2 regions of the Asticcacaulis sp. P2_B1 genome follow, and region 1 is predicted to be linked to the other one. Evidence: predicted binding sites of a transcription regulator. Region 1 holds the regulator's gene; the other holds the start of a gene.

Region 1 (8,061 bases):
AGCCTGGATTTCAACGGCATCGCCGGTGCCGGTGATAACGAAATTGGCGTCGGTTTCGGCGTTGGAATCCTCATCATAGTCGAGATCGAGGACCGGCGTACCGTTGAAGATGCCGCACGAGATAGCGGCGACCTGGTCGGTGATCGGGTTGGTGGTGATCAGCTTGTCCGCCAGCAGTTTGTTACACGCCATGCTGAGCGCGACCCAGGCGCCGGTAATCGAGGCCGTACGGGTGCCGCCGTCGGCCTGGATGACATCGCAATCCAGCGTGATCTGGCGTTCGCCCAGTGCCTTCAGGTCGACGACGGCGCGCATCGAGCGGCCGATCAGACGCTGGATTTCCTGGGTGCGGCCGGATTGCTTGCCGGCGGCGGCTTCGCGGCGCGAACGAGTATGGGTGGAACGCGGCAGCATGCCGTATTCGGCCGTCACCCATCCCTGGCCCTTGCCTTTGAGGAAGGACGGCACGCCCTGCTCCAGCGAGGCGGTGACCAGGACCTTGGTGTGGCCGAAGGTAACCATGCAGGAGCCCTCGGCATAACGTGTCACGCCCGTCTCGATGGTCACGGCGCGCAACTGATCCGGCTGGCGATTGGACGGACGGATGGTTTTGAGCGCGGCGAGGGCGTCGAACTGGGACATGGGGCAACCTTAAATAAGATGGCCCCTGACCTATCAGGTCACGTCGTCGAGAGGAACCGAAAAATTGGTCCTATACCGGCGGCTAGTTACGGCCCAGCAAACCTTGTTCGCGCTGGATCGGCGTTTCGCTGTTATAGACCGGCGTCCTGATCTTGCACTTATCGTCCACGCAGGCGAAGCCACGATGATCATCGTCGCGGTGCTGGGCGGTGGCCAGTTCGCTGGCCGGGCGAATCAGGCCCGGGCGATTGTCGATCGGCGTTACCGCTGCGTCGGCCAGGGTCGGGTTGGGCGCCGTGGTGTCGAAGCCGGTCGCGCGGTTTTGCAAGGCGGAGGTCACAGCCTCGGGCGCCGGCGGCGTATAGACATAGGCTTTAGGTTCGGCGACGGCAGCGGAAGCGGCGATGACGCCGAGCGCGACGGCAAGAGACAGAATCTTAAAACCAGCCATGACGAACCCCTGTTGCAATCGCGACAGAATTAGCGCGCTTTGCGGCAAATTCAAGACGGCCAATCAGGCCGGGCAGCGGGTCCGGCGGCTTTTGCGCGGCGCCAGCAACAGAGCGGCACAGGTGACGATGATAACAAGGGCCGCGGTCCCCGCGCCCAGAGTCAGCCAGCCGCCCGGCAGGCAGGCGCCATAGGCGCTGCAATGGTCCGACGCCGCGAACAACAGGTTGGTCACGCCCGTCATAAAGGCGCGCAGGGCGAAGGCGCCGGCAACCAGCAGCACGGGGGCCGCGGCCAATTTCCAAATGAGGGGGCGTTTTGCAAAGGTCATGTCTTAAGAGTACCGCGCGGCGTTTAAGTCTTTGTTAGAGGACAGGGTTAAGGACGGTTTAAGCTTGTTGCCGGCGTCAAAGCTTTGCTACACTTATCATGTGATGAAATATCCGCCCTCCCTGTCAGGTCTGATGAGTTCCAGCGCGTCGTTGAGCGAGATGGACCAGCGTGCCCGCGACGTCTTCCGCCATGTCGTCGAGACCTATCTCGAAACCGGTGAGCCTGTCGGATCGCGCACCGTGTCGCGCAACGGTGTGCATCTGTCGCCCGCTTCGATCCGCAACACCATGCAGGATCTGGCGCATCTCGGATTGTTATCGGCGCCGCATACCTCCAGCGGCAGGCTGCCGACGCATCAGGGCCTCAGGCTCTTTGTCGACGGCCTGCTCGAGATCGGCGATATCGGCGAGGACGCCAAACGCGATATCGAGGCGCGATTGACCGGCAAGGGCCAGACCTTCGATGGCGCGCTGCGCGAGGCCAGCAACCTGTTGTCGGGCCTGGCCGGCGGCGCTGGCGTCGTCATGACGCCGTCCTTCGAGGCGGGGGTCAAGCACGTCGAATTCATCTCCCTGAGCAAGGAGCAGGCCCTGGCGGTCCTGGTCTTCGACGACGGCCGGGTGGAAAACCGGCTGATGGCACTGGCGCCCGGCATGACGCCATCGGTCCTGGTCGAAGCGTCGAACTATCTCAACGCCCATCTCAAGGGCCGGACATTGTCCGAGGCGCGGGTCGAGCTGAAGGCCGAACTGGAACAGGAGCGGCTGAAGCTCGACGAGGCCGCGGCCACCCTGATCAAGGACGGTTTGGCCATCTGGTCGGGCGGCGACAAGGAGCGCCGGGCCTTGATCGTGCGCGGACGCGCCAACCTGCTGGAGGCGACGCAAAGCCATGAGGACCTGGAGCGTGTGCGTTCGCTGTTCGAGGATCTTGAGCAGAAAGAAGAGCTGATCGACCTGCTCGACGACGTCAAGGACGCGCAAGGGGTGAGAATTTTTATCGGATCGGAGTCGAAACTGTTTTCTTTATCGGGATCGGCTGTTATTGCAGCGCCGTACATGGTGAACCAGAAGAGCGGTGCGGCCAAGGTTATGGGTGCGATCGGCGTGATCGGACCCGCCCGGTTGAATTATGCCCGCATCATCCCACTTGTGGACTACACCGCCAGAATTTTGGGCCGATTGCTGGAGTAGCCTCGGCCTATTGTCATGAGGACTGGATTTCGAGATGAGTGAAGAGACCGAAAACGAAGGCGTCGATCTGGAGCAGGACGCCGATGCGCTGTTGAACGCCGAACTGGAAAAGCTGCAGGCTGAAAACGCCGCGCTGAAGGAACAGGCGCTGCGCTATGCCGCCGAGGCCGAGAACATCAAGCGCCGCGCCGAACGCGAAATGAACGATGCGCGCGCCTTTGCCATCCAACGCTTCGCCAATAGCCTGCTGGGTGTCGCCGACGTGCTGACGCGCGCTCTGTCGGCCGTGCCGGCGGACATTGCCGACCCGGCGTTCAAGAACTTCGTCGCCGGCATCGACATGACCGAAAAGGAACTGGCCGGCGCGTTCGAGAAAAACGGCGTCAAGAAGATCGCGCCGATGAAGGGCGACAAGTTCGACCCCAACCTGCACCAGGCGGTGATGGAACAGCCCTCGACCGACGTCGAAGGCGGCGGGGTCATCATGGTGATGCAGGCCGGTTACGAGCTCTTCGGCCGTGTCATTCGCCCGGCCATGGTCGCCGTGGCCGCCAAGACGGCGGGCGCCGCTCCTGCTCAGCCGAACGGTTATGCCCACGGCGCCGACAGCGACGCCGGCGCCAAAATTGACACCCAGGCAGAATAAGGTCTTTCGAGCCACAAACATGAAAGCCTCCGGACCTCGGTTCGGGGGCTTTTTCGTGCGTGTTTTCCAACGCGTTCGCAAAGGTAAACACGTTTTCTTGATTCGGCCGAACGGGGCGGAAACGAATCGGCACCGAATCAGCGACATCGCCGTGTTTGGCTTTTGTTCACCGCTATATCTTGCGGGTCGTCGCCAATTTAACCATAGGCAGTTGCCCCGGCATTTTACTTTCCGCTGAAACCTTCCACTTTTTCAACCTTTTGCTGCTATAGCGAAAATCATGCTCGACACGACCCAATTCGACCCCGCCCATTATGTCCTGATCATCAAGTGCCCCGATACCCGCGGTATCGTCGCGGCGGTATCGGGCTATCTTTACGACAACGACATTTCGATCGTCGAATCGAACCAGTTCAACGATGCGCTCGGCGACATGTTCTATGTCCGCGTCGTCTTCAAACAGGCCGGCGCCAAAATGCCGCCGATGACGACCCTGCGCGACGGCTTCAAGCCGATCGCCCACCGCTTTTCGATGGACTGGGAAATCTTCAACCTGTCGGCCAAGCCCAAGGTCCTGATCGCCGTGTCGAAGTTCGGTCACTGCCTCTACGAATTGCTGCACCGCTGGCGTTCCGGGCTGCTGCCGGTCGATATCGCCTGTGTCATGTCGAACCATGAAGACATGCGTTCCTTCGTCGAATGGAACGGCGTGCCCTATGTCTGTTTGCCGGCGACCAAGGACAACAAGGCCGAACAGGAAGCGCAGTTCGTCAAGCTGATCGAGGATCATGAGGTCGATCTGGTGGTTTTGGCGCGCTACATGCAGATACTGTCGGACGATTTGAGCCGCCGTCTGACCGGCCGCTGCATCAATATCCACCACTCGTTCCTGCCCAGTTTCAAAGGCGCCAAGCCTTATCACCAGGCCCATGCCCGCGGCGTCAAGATCATCGGCGCCACCGCCCACTATGTCACCTCGGACCTCGATGAAGGCCCGATCATCGAGCAGGACGTTCAGCGCGTCCACCACGGCCTGACGCCGGAACAACTGGTCGCCATCGGCCAGGATATCGAAGCCCGCGTCCTGGCCCGCGCCGTCACCTGGCATGCCGAGCGCCGCGTTATCATCAACGGCTCCAAGACGGTGGTGTTCAGCTAAGACCCGGGGCATCGGGTACAGTTGACGAGGCCCCCGTTCAACCGTAACAAACGAGATCAGTTTATTTGGGGGAACGTGTCATGCGGTCTTTTGTGTCTGTTTTTGCCGTGGCCGCCGTGTTTGCCACTTCGGCCGCCGCCGACGAATGGACCGTCAAGCCGCAATGGGTCGCCGCCCACGAAGCCTTTCTCGCCAGCGACGCCCTACGCGGCCGCGGCAGCGCCACCCCGGATGAAGGCATTGCCGCCGCCTATGTCGCCGCGCAGTTCCAGAGCTATGGTCTGCAATTCGCGCCCGGTATGACCGGCTTTCAGCAAACCGCCTGGGTCGTGACGCCGAAACTGACCGGTCAGGCCAACCTTAGCGCCGGCGGCGTGTCGATCGGCGAAGGCAAGGGCCTGACGCTTCTGGTGTCGTCCGCCCACAATATTTCTGGAACGATCCAGGTCGTGACGTCCGACGATCCCGCCAACCTGCCGGCCGGCGATGTCCTGCTGATCAACGCCACGGGCACGACCTCGGCGTCGAACTGGCTGCGCGCGGCCCGCGCCAAGGGCGTCAAGCTGGTTCTGTTCCGTGACGGCGAGGCGGCGCAAGCGCTCCTGAGCCGGGTCGGCGGGTCGACACGCGTCTCGAGCTATCTTGAGGACAAGCCGCCGGAAGGCACGCCGACCGACAGCGCCATCCTGTCGGCCGAAGCCTTCGACAAACTGGCGGCCGCGCCGGGTACGGCCGTGACGCTCGACCTTGGCGCTGTCGCCTTCGTCAAGTCCGTGACGACCAATACGATCGGCTATCTGCCGGGCAGCGATCCCAAGGCCGGCGTTATCCTGGTCACCGCCCATATGGACCACCTCGGCGTCAAGCCGGACGGCACCATCATGCACGGCGCCAATGACGACGCCTCGGGCACGACGGCCGTGCTGGAAGTGGCCCATGCCCTGAGCGCGGGCGCCCAACCCAAGCGCGGTATCCTGTTCGTCGGTTACGGCAGCGAGGAAATTGGCGGCCTGGGCTCGACCTATTTCGGCATGCATCCGCCCGTTCCCCTGACCGATATCGTCGCCAATCTCGAATTCGAAATGATCGGCGCCCACGATCCGAAGATGGCCGAGGGCGAAATGATGATGACCGGCTTCGAACGCTCCGATCTGGGCGAGACCCTGAAGGCGCATGGTGCCCTGGTGGCGCCCGACATCTACCCGGATCAGCATTTCTTCGAGCGTTCCGACAACTATTCCCTGGCTCTGCAAGGTATCGTCGCCCACACGATTTCGGGTTGGGCGGTGACGCCGACCTATCACGATCCGTCGGACGACCTGGCCCACCTCGACATCCCGTTCATGACCCAGGCGATCCAGTCCTTGATCGAGCCGGTGCGTTACCTGGCCAACAGCGATTTCAAGCCGTCATGGAAGCCCGGCGGCAATCCGCAGAAGAAGTAAGACTGTAGAAGCAGAAGAAGTAAGACTGTAGAAGTAGGTTACAGGTATCGCCCAAACCAATCCAGGCAGCTGGCCCAGGCAACTTCGGCGGCGGCCTTGTTATAACTGGCGCGGTAGTCGGCAAAGAAGGCGTGTTGCGTGCCTTCCATCAGCACGATATGCGACGGCGTCTTGTGCGATGCCGCCAAGGCGTCGTTCATGCGCTGGGTTGAGGCCACCGGGATGCCCTTGTCGCCATCGGCATAGAGCCCCAGGACCGGCTTGGTCAGGGAGGCGGCGATATCCATGGGCCACGGACGGTCTTCATCGCCCATGAATTCGGTATTGGCCGGCTTTTCGAGGCGGCCATACCACGCGACCCCGGCCTTGATCTGCGGCATGGTGGCCGCTGCCATCCATACGGGTGAGCCACCCCAGCAGAAGCCGGTAATGCCAACGCGCGACATGTCGGCAAAGCGCTTGCTGCCGAACAGGGTGTGTTTCTGGCCGATCTCGGGCTCGGAGGCGAGCCAGTCGATCTGAGCCTGGATGTCGGCCATGACCTGTGGATAGTGGGCGGCTTCGACCAATGCCTTGACCGTGTCGAAGTCCTGGGCCGCCGCCGCATTGCCCTTGCGCGCGAAGAAATCGATGGCGATGGCGCAATAGCCTTGATGCGCAAAGCGCCGGCAGATGTCGCGGATATAGTCGTGCAAGCCGAAGACTTCGGAGACGACGATGACGACCGGATAGGCGTCGGGCTTTTTCGGCACGGCGATATAGGCCGGGATCAGGTAATCGCCTTCGGGATGCAGGGGCGGGATGGTCAGGTCCTTGGCGATCAGACCGTTCGCATCGGTGGTGATGGCCTGGGCATTGACGGGTCCGGTCGACAGGGCATAGCCGGCAAAGAAAAGCCCGGTGGTCAGGCCGCGGCGGCTGAGATGAAAATCATGCGGCGGGGCGCCTTCCGGACGGGTGAGCGGCAATTGCGTGTCGGCCATGTTTTGTCTCCAGCTTTTATGGCTTTTTCCCCTGAGAGGCTTGTTGTACCTCAAAGCTATAGCAAGGCAAGAGGCAGAGAGTTTCGGGTTGCTCTCCCATTTACGGGTCCAGGGTGCGCGCACCCGAATATACCCTTTAAAAAATTGCGATCATTACCCTTGCGTACCCGGTCGAATATCCCATATCCGCTACAGCTTTCAGGCATCCCACCGCTTAGGGGGCTTGAAATTCCATTAACTTTCATCTTAACGGGGATGGACATTCGCGGCGCTTCCTTCATAAGGCCGCCAAGCACCATTCGCCTTAACGGAGCAGAACTAGACCCATGGCTAAAATCATCGGTATCGATTTAGGTACGACCAATTCCTGCGTGGCCGTCATGGACGGCAAGAACCCCAAGGTGATCGAGAACGCCGAAGGCGTGCGGACGACCCCTTCGGTGGTCGCCATCGTGGATGACAGCGAGCGCCTGGTTGGCCAGCCCGCCAAGCGTCAGGCCGTCACCAATCCCTCGAACACGCTCTTCGCCATCAAGCGCCTGATCGGCCGTCCCTATACGGACCCGATGGTACAGAAGGACAAGGGCATGGTGCCCTTCGAAATCGTCAAGGGCGCGACCGGCGACGCCTGGGTCAAGGCCCATGGCAAGGATTATTCGCCGCAGCAGATCTCGGCCTTCATTCTCGTCAAGATGAAGGAAGCCGCCGAAGCCTATCTCGGTGAGACCGTGACCCAAGCCGTCATTACGGTTCCGGCCTATTTCAACGACGCCCAGCGTCAGGCGACCAAGGACGCCGGCAAGATCGCCGGTCTCGAAGTCCTGCGCATCATCAACGAACCGACGGCGGCCGCCTTGGCCTACGGCCTCGACAAGAACGATGGCAAGAAGATCGCGGTTTACGATCTCGGCGGCGGTACTTTCGACGTCTCGGTCCTCGAAATCGGTGACGGCGTCTTCGAAGTGAAGTCGACCAACGGCGACACCTTCCTCGGCGGTGAAGACTTCGACATGCGCGTCGTCGACTACCTGGCCGACGAGTTCAAGAAGGAAAACGGCGTCGACCTGCGTTCGGACAAGCTGGCCCTGCAACGCCTGAAGGAAGAGGCCGAAAAGGCCAAGAAGGAACTGTCGACGGTCGCGCAATACGACCTGAACCTGCCCTTCATCTCGATGAATGCCTCGGGTCCGCTGCACCTGAACCTGAAGCT
Region 2 (8,061 bases), 480 kb from region 1:
GAAGGTCGGTACGCCGGAAGACTTCAACTCTTCCTTACGCTCCAACATTTGGGCGCCCAGGGCGTCAAGATCAAGGTCGAGCTTCTTCACTTCCGGAAACATTTCACCCTCCTCTTCCTTGACGTGGTGCAGGATGTTCTCGGACAAGACGGTGAACTTGGCTTCCCAATGGTCGTCGCCGGGCTTCATGGTGTCGAGCTCGGCGATCAACAGCTTGGCGACGTGGTGCTCCTCGTCGGCCTCATTCATCATATCGGTTGAATCCTTCTTGCCCAGGGCTTTGTTGAGCGCCTTGCGGGCCACGGGATAGAAGATCTTTTCCTCGATCTCGGTATGGATTTTCAATTCCATGATGGCTTCCGCGGCGATCTTCGCCTTTTCGCGCTGGGTTTCGGCCTTTTCGAAATCACCGAACAGCCCCTTCACCCGGCGGTGGTCTTCTTTCAAAATCGCGATGGCGTCGGACTTGCCCATGACTGGCTCCCTTGAACAACTGGTTGGAGCTGAAGGTACCGGCTTCGTTATCGCATTGCCGTGCGATTCAGTTGCTAATTTGTAATTTTTCGATAGGTCGTGAGCCCTTTCTCGGCCGCCGGCGCCATGCTAGACCACGTCACCGCTCTTACGAGGATCCTCATGCGTCTCAAGCTCGTCGTCGCCGGCCTCGCCGCCTTTTCCCTGACCACGGCCGCGCATGCCGCGCCCCTTGACGCCACCCAAAGCGCGAAAATCGACGCCGCCGTGCAGGCTGCGATTGCCGCCAGTGGCGCGCCGTCGGCCTCGGTCGCCGTGGTGAAAGACGGCGAAATCGTCTACGCCAAAGCCTTCGGCCAGGCGGACATGTCGAGCGCTTTGGCCGCCACCCCGGCGACGCGTTACCAGATCGCTTCGGTGTCCAAGGAGTTCACCGCCGCGGCGGCACTTCTTCTCGTGGAAGACGGCAAGCTATCGCTCGACGACCACGTCTCGAAATGGTTCCCCGAACTGACCTCGGCCGACAAGATCACCGTCCGCCAATTGCTCAGCCACACTTCGGGCTATTCCGACTTTTGGCCGCAGGACTACGTCATGTTGCCCATGACGCAACCGACGACGCCGCAGGCCGTCATGGCGCGCTATGCCGGTGCGCCGCTCGATTACCAGCCGGGAGACGACTGGCAATATTCCAATACCGGTTACATCGTCGCCGGCCTGATCATCGAAAAGGTCAGCGGCCGTCCTCTGTTCGATTTCGTCAACGACCGCATCCTGAAACCCGTCGGTATCAGCGACGCCGTCGATATCTCGGCTGAGGATCTGGTGGCGCCCGATGCTCTGGGCTACGAACGCCGCGCGCTCGCCGCCAATCGCCTGACCCCCGAAGCCGGCAAGGGCTGGCTTTACGGCTCGGCCTTCCTGGGGCTCACCGCGGCAGACGTCGCCAAATGGGATATCAGCCTGCTGAAACAATCCCTGCTCAAGCCCGACTCGTACAAGACCGAGTTCGACACGATCAAGCTCAACAGCGGTCGCGATACCGGCTATGCCATGGGCCTGTTCGTCAGCAAGACCAACGGCCACACGCTCATTGAACACGACGGCGAGGGCGCCGGCTATATCAGCGAGAACCGCATCTATCCCGACGACGGCCTGGCCATCGTGGTCTTGACCAACTCCATGTCAGGCAGCGCCGCCTTCGACGCCGCCGACCGCATCGCCTTTCTGATGATGCCGTCGCAAGGCGTCGACGCCCGCCTGCAAACTGTCTTCGAAGGCCTCCAGGCCGGCAATGTCGATCGCGCCGACTTTACCGATAACTTCAACGCCTATCTGACGCCGCAGACGATCGCCGATTTCAAGGACAGCCTGGGGCCGCTCGGCGCGCCGTCAACCTTCGCCCTCAACCGCAGCGGCAACCGCGGCGGCATGGAACACCGCACCTACCGCCTGACCGCCGGCGGCAAGACCCTGGCGCTCAATGTCTATCTGACCAGCGACGGCAAGATCGAACAGTTCCTCGTCTCCCCACGTTAAAACCCTTAATTTTCGTGTTTTTCGTGCTTTTCGTGGCCAAATCTTGACTTGGTGGGCTACCGCACCGGCGCAAAGGCTTTGACCACGAAAAGCACGAAAAACACGAAAAATCATGGCCGCTGCCAACGACGGCGGATTTCCCTCTAATGATGCCGCTTCGCGGTTTTTTAGACACCCCCTCCCTTGACTCTGACGGCCGCCGAGCCTATCTCCGGCGCACGTTAGCACTCGCTGCTGCTGAGTGCTAACAACACCTGTTCAAAACAAAATGGAGAAAACCCAATGAGCTTTCGCCCGTTAGGCGACCGCGTTCTGGTCAAGAGAGTCGAAGAAGAATCCAAGACCAAGGGTGGCATCATCATCCCCGACACCGCCAAGGAAAAGCCGCAGGAAGGCGAAGTCGTCGCCGTCGGCCCCGGCGCCCGTAACGAAAAGGGCGAACAAGTCGCTCTCGACGTCAAGGCCGGCGACCGCATCCTGTTCGGCAAGTGGGGCGGCACGGAAGTCAAGATCGACGGCGAAGACCTGTTGATCCTGAAGGAATCCGACGTGCTTGGCGTTCTGACCAAGTAAGAATTGGGCGTCTTGGCGAAGCAGGCCTTCGCGACCCCACTCTCAACAATTTGAAATTCTAGGAAATCCATATCATGGCTGCCAAACAAGTTCTGTTCGGTTCCGACGCGCGCGAAAAAATGCTGCGCGGCGTGAACATCCTCGCCAATGCCGTCAAGGTAACGCTGGGCCCCAAGGGTCGTAACGTCGTCCTCGACAAGTCCTTCGGCGCCCCGCGCTCGACCAAGGACGGCGTCTCCGTCGCCAAGGAAATCGAACTGGAAGACAAGTTCGAAAACATGGGCGCGCAGATGATCCGCGAAGTCGCCTCCAAGACCAATGACAAGGCCGGTGACGGCACCACGACCGCCACGGTCCTGGCCCAGGCCATCGTCCAGGAAGGCATGAAGTCGGTTGCTGCCGGCATGAACCCGATGGACCTGAAGCGCGGCATCGACAAGGCTGTCCACGCCGTCGTCGCCGAAATCAAGGCGACCTCCAAGAAGGTCACGACCAACGCCGAAATCGCCCAGGTCGGCACCATTTCCGCCAACGGCGACACCGAAGTCGGTGAAATGATCGCCAAGGCCATGGAAAAGGTCGGCAATGAAGGCGTCATCACGGTTGAAGAAGCCAAGACCGCCGAAACCGAACTCGACGTCGTCGAAGGCATGCAGTTCGACCGCGGCTACCTGTCGCCCTACTTCATCACCAACCCGGACAAGATGGAAGCGGTCCTCGAAGACCCTTACATCCTGGTCTTCGACAAGAAGATCTCCAGCCTGCAACCCATGCTGCCGATCCTCGAAGCCGTCGTCCAATCGGGCCGTCCGCTCCTGATCATCGCTGAAGACGTCGAAGGCGAGGCCCTGGCCACGCTCGTCGTCAACCGCCTGCGTGGCGGCCTGCGCGTCGCTGCCGTCAAGGCCCCTGGCTTCGGCGATCGCCGCAAGGCCATGCTGGAAGACATCGCCGTCCTGACCAAGGGCGAAGTGATCTCCGAAGACCTCGGCATCAAGCTGGAAACCGTTACCCTGGAAATGCTCGGCCACGCCAAGAAGGTCACCATCACCAAGGAAAACACCACCATCGTCGACGGCGCCGGCGACAAGGCCGACATCGAATCGCGTATCGGTCAGATCAAGAAGCAGATCGAAGAAACCACGTCGGACTACGACAAGGAAAAGCTGCAAGAACGTCTGGCCAAGCTGGCCGGCGGCGTTGCCGTCATCCGCGTCGGCGGCTCGACCGAAGTCGAAGTCAAGGAAAAGAAGGACCGTGTCGACGACGCGCTCAACGCCACGCGCGCTGCCGTCGAAGAAGGCATCGTCCCGGGCGGCGGTACGGCCCTGCTGAAGGCCACCAAGGCCCTGGCCGGTCTCGAAGGCGCCAACCCCGACCAAACCGCCGGCATCAACATCGTTCGCCGCGCCATCCAGGCGCCGCTGCGTCAGATCGCTGAAAACTCCGGCGTCGAAGGTTCGGTCGTCGTCAACGCCGTCCTGGCCAACGAATCGGCCACTTTCGGCTTCAACGCCCAGACCGAACAATATGTCGATCTGGTCGCCGACGGCGTCATCGATCCGGCCAAGGTTGTCCGCACCGCGCTGCAAGACGCCGCTTCGGTCGCCGGCATCCTGATCACGACGGAAGCCGCTGTCGCCGAAGCCCCCAAGAAGGACGCTCCCCAAGCCATGGGCGGCGGCCACGGTGGCGGCATGGGCGGCATGGGCGGTATGGACTTCTAGTTCTTTGGGGAAAAGTCCTTCGGCCTTTGGCCTCAGTGTACTTTTCCCCAAGTTTCCATATCGAGATGATTTTTTCGGGCAAAGCCCTGCAAAAATCTCCGCATATTATCAGGAAGAGCGGGTCGCAAGACCCGCTCTTTTTGCTTGCGACACCAGGAATCATTCTACCTTCTCCTCCCTTGTGAGCACGCAGTGCGAAACGGGGGAGGTGGCGCGGCGCTCGCCCGCCTTCGGGCGAAGTCCGCGACGGAGGGGGCCACTTAAGCGTCACAACGCGCCCTTGATCTTAGTAAGAGATCTGGAATCATCCTACCTTCTCCTCCCTACGCTTGCGTGGGGAGGTAGCGCGGCGCTTGCGCGTCTTCGCGCAAAGTCCGTGACGGAGGGGTCATTTAAAAGCCATGACACACGACGCAATCACCAAATCCATCCCCATCAACGCCCGGCCGTCCCGCATCTGGGCCGTCCTCACCACGCCCGACCTCATCACCCGCTGGATGTCTGACGAACCCCTGACCATCATCTCCGACTGGCAACCCGGAGCCCCCATCCTGATGCGCGGCACGCTTCACGGTCTCGACTTCGAAAACCACGGCATCATCCAAATCTTCGACGCCGACAAAACCTTCCAATACGCCTACTGGAGCACACTCTCAGCCTCGCGCCTCGCCGACCTGCCGGAAAACTACACCACGGTCCGCTTCGACCTGACACCGCAAGCCGAAACCACCCTCCTGGCCGTCACCCTGAGCGATTTCCCCGAACCCTCCATAGCGCCCCATGCCAACCTCTATTGGGGTGGCACCCTGCCCATCATCAAGGCCTTGTGCGAGCATTAGTTGTCCGTGCGGTCGATGACGGATGGGTATGACTGACAGCAGAAACTGCGCAAAGCCGCCCAATTAATTGGCCAAATAATTGGACAGAATTGGATGAACTTTTTCCGACTTGGGCTGCAAAACACCATGTTCGACCCGCCCTTGTTCAAAATTACCCCCCGCAATTCTGGCCATTTTCGCCGCCTTTGATGGCTACAAAGGCGCCTGAAGAGCCTCAAACCCGTCCCAAAGCCCGTTTATCCGCCTTCAAACACGTCGCAATCGTCACCCTGAGCGACTTCGCCGAACCGTCCATAGCGCCCCACGCCCATCTCTATTGGGGCGGCACCCTGCCCATCATCAAGGCTCTTTGCGAGGCCGCTACCCCGGATAACCCATGACGCGGATCAGCGCCATATAGGGCGCAAAGCCGGTCACATACGGATAGCTGACCTGCAGGACGACAAACAAGGCCAGGGTCAGCCAATAGGGCGCGAAGGTCTTCTTGTGGACGACATAGTCGTAAACGATCAGGCCGATACAGGTCGCCTCCATGATCCAGAAACTCGGCGCGATAATCGCGCCTAGCGAGTCGAAAATCGGCAGGTACTGCAAGGCGCGAAAGACCGCCGGCAGCATCACGATAATCACCGTCGAGACCAGCAGACGATAATGCAGGTCGATCACGCGCTTGAAAGCGAAATAGATGGCCGCGGCATAAAAGCCGGCGAAGGTGATCAACGACGGAATATCGAAAAAGATCAGGATCGGCCGCACGGGCATCGGCAAGGCATGCCGCGCCGTCGAACCGAGACTGTACATCATGATCCTGACGGCTGTGAACAGCAACCCCGCCACCCAAATCGGCGACAATCGCCCGATCCAGTGATGAAGGGTGAGCTTGCCGCTGGCCATCAGCCAGGCTTGCAGGATCAGTATCAGCATCCAGCCGGTGGCGAATATGCCGTGCAGGATATGCAGCGCATCGAGCTGTCCGGGATTGGAGAAAAAGCTGGGCCAAAACCCGGCCAGCAAAACCACGAGCGCCGCCAACAGACCCCAAACCAGACGCATAACACCCCTCCGCCGATAGATGACAAAATTATGCATAGGTGGAAAAAAGGCGCAACCCTTACGACGCTCGTTCGGCCATGGCGATCGGCATGGATTTCAACTGGCATTTTACCCTGGCAGAAGCCTGGTACAATTCGATGGCCTCGGCCGAAGTCCCCATCTGGTGTATTTTACCGGCCCCTCGCCCGACAGCGACGACTGGCACCCCGTCACACAAGAAGACACCTGGCAGGGCGCAGGCGTCACCTTGGAAGACCTGTATCGGCAAAATCCTGCCGCCGTCTATGAGGTCGATGCCGAAGACTATATTCGCAGCAGGCCTTAGTTGACATTTGCATAATCAATGATTGACTGAAGGCATTCGGAGCGTGGCCATTCGGAGCGTGGCCATTCGGAGCGTGGCCATTCGGAGCGTGGCCATTCGGAGCGTGGCCATTCGGAGCGTGGCTATTCGGAGCGCGGCCATTCGGAGTGCGGAAAACCCTTATTTCGTAACAACCTCCACCCACCCAACCCCTTAAGAAATAACGCCCTTTCCGCCCGCCAATCCCTTCGGAGCGCCGGTTTTCGGGGTGCCAGCAAACGGCCCGACTCTACTCCGAATCGCCCCAAACCCGCCGAGGCCTGCATACGTATTCCCTTACTCTGCATACGTATACCGATAGCGTCCGCCCGCGACACATGCCCTTTGACGCCAGGGCCAACAGGCCGGATGCACACCATACGGGGACAAACATGCGCTTTCACCTTTCGCGGGCCGCCCTTTGCCTGACATCGGCACTCGCCCTGGCAGCACCTGTTCTGGCCACGCCGGCCGTCGATATGAGAACCGTCGCGCCGGCCAACCCGACCTCTGCCTTGCCGGCCAATTGGAACCGCACAGCCGCCTTTATGGAGATCTTCGTCCGCTCCTATCAGGACAGCGACGGCGACGGCATCGGCGATTTCAACGGCCTGACCAGCCGCCTCGACTATCTCAAGGATCTCGGCATTACCGGCATCTGGCTGATGCCGATCAACCCCAGCACCGACGGCGATCACGGCTACGCCGTCAATGACTACCGCGCCGTCAATCCCGACTATGGCACCCTGGCCGATTTCGACCGCCTGGTCGCCGAAGCCCATAAACGCGGCATCGGCGTCGTCCTCGATCTCGTGCCCAACCACGCAGGCAGCGACAATCCGATCTTCCAGGACGCCGTCGCCTCAAAGACCAGTGCCTACCGCGACTGGTTCCTTTTCCAGGATCGCGACACCAATGCCCAATGGCCCTATCCGTGGTGGCGCAAATCGGGGACCGGTTATTATTACGGCATTTCCGACGACATCATGCCCGACTGGAACCTGCGCAACCCGAAGGTCGTCGCCTATCTCTCAGACAGCATGCGCTTCTGGCTCAACCGCGGCGTCGATGGCTTCCGTGTCGACGCCGTAACGCAACTGATCGAAAACGGTCCCGACGCCTTTCGCGACCAGCCGGAAAACCTCGCCGTCGTCCAGAAACTCAGCGACGTCCTCGACGCCTACGACAACCGCTATCTCGTCTGCGAGGCCAATTTCGCACCGCGCTACTATACCCAATCCTGCCGCAACAGCTTTGCCTTCAAGTCGATGGACGATATCCGCAACAGCGCGCTGAAAGGCACCGCCGAACCCGGCCTGATCGAGCAACTGTCCTACGCTGACCACGACCGCATGCCGCTCGTCCTGCAAAGCCATGACTGGTATGTCGGCGACCGCCTGACCAACCAACTGGGTGTCAATGACGAAGCCGATTACCGCGTCATGGCGGCCATCTCGATCCTGGCCTCGCGCACGCCCTTCACCTATTACGGCGAAGAAATCGGCATGAGCAA

What was found. Region 1 encodes HrcA, which represses chaperone genes, less so after heat shock. Its sites were predicted from a motif close to GTTAGCANTCNNNNNNNNNGANTGCTAAC; they were not measured.
Region 2: groES (co-chaperone GroES) is a predicted target of HrcA. The motif match lies at 2,234-2,262, and genes of this name have one in related genera.

Annotation. Positions count from the first base shown of each region.
Region 1 is NZ_JBFUDD010000002.1:684,194-692,254, reverse strand. It holds gene rph (ribonuclease PH) at 1-606, opposite strand, end outside; gene AC1DX3_RS07490 (hypothetical protein) at 725-1,093, opposite strand; gene AC1DX3_RS07485 (hypothetical protein) at 1,157-1,390, opposite strand; gene hrcA (heat-inducible transcriptional repressor HrcA) at 1,557-2,618, shown strand; gene grpE (nucleotide exchange factor GrpE) at 2,653-3,264, shown strand; gene purU (formyltetrahydrofolate deformylase) at 3,545-4,423, shown strand; gene AC1DX3_RS07465 (M28 family metallopeptidase) at 4,504-5,868, shown strand; gene AC1DX3_RS07460 (dienelactone hydrolase family protein) at 5,907-6,851, opposite strand; gene dnaK (molecular chaperone DnaK) at 7,178-8,061, shown strand, end outside.
Region 2 is NZ_JBFUDD010000002.1:203,230-211,290, reverse strand. It holds gene AC1DX3_RS05350 (hemerythrin domain-containing protein) at 1-474, opposite strand, end outside; gene AC1DX3_RS05345 (serine hydrolase domain-containing protein) at 637-2,013, shown strand; gene groES (co-chaperone GroES) at 2,296-2,586, shown strand; gene groL (chaperonin GroEL) at 2,661-4,313, shown strand; gene AC1DX3_RS05330 (SRPBCC family protein) at 4,715-5,152, shown strand; gene AC1DX3_RS05325 (hypothetical protein) at 5,513-6,205, opposite strand; gene AC1DX3_RS05320 (hypothetical protein) at 6,369-6,530, shown strand; gene AC1DX3_RS05315 (alpha-amylase family glycosyl hydrolase) at 6,941-8,061, shown strand, end outside.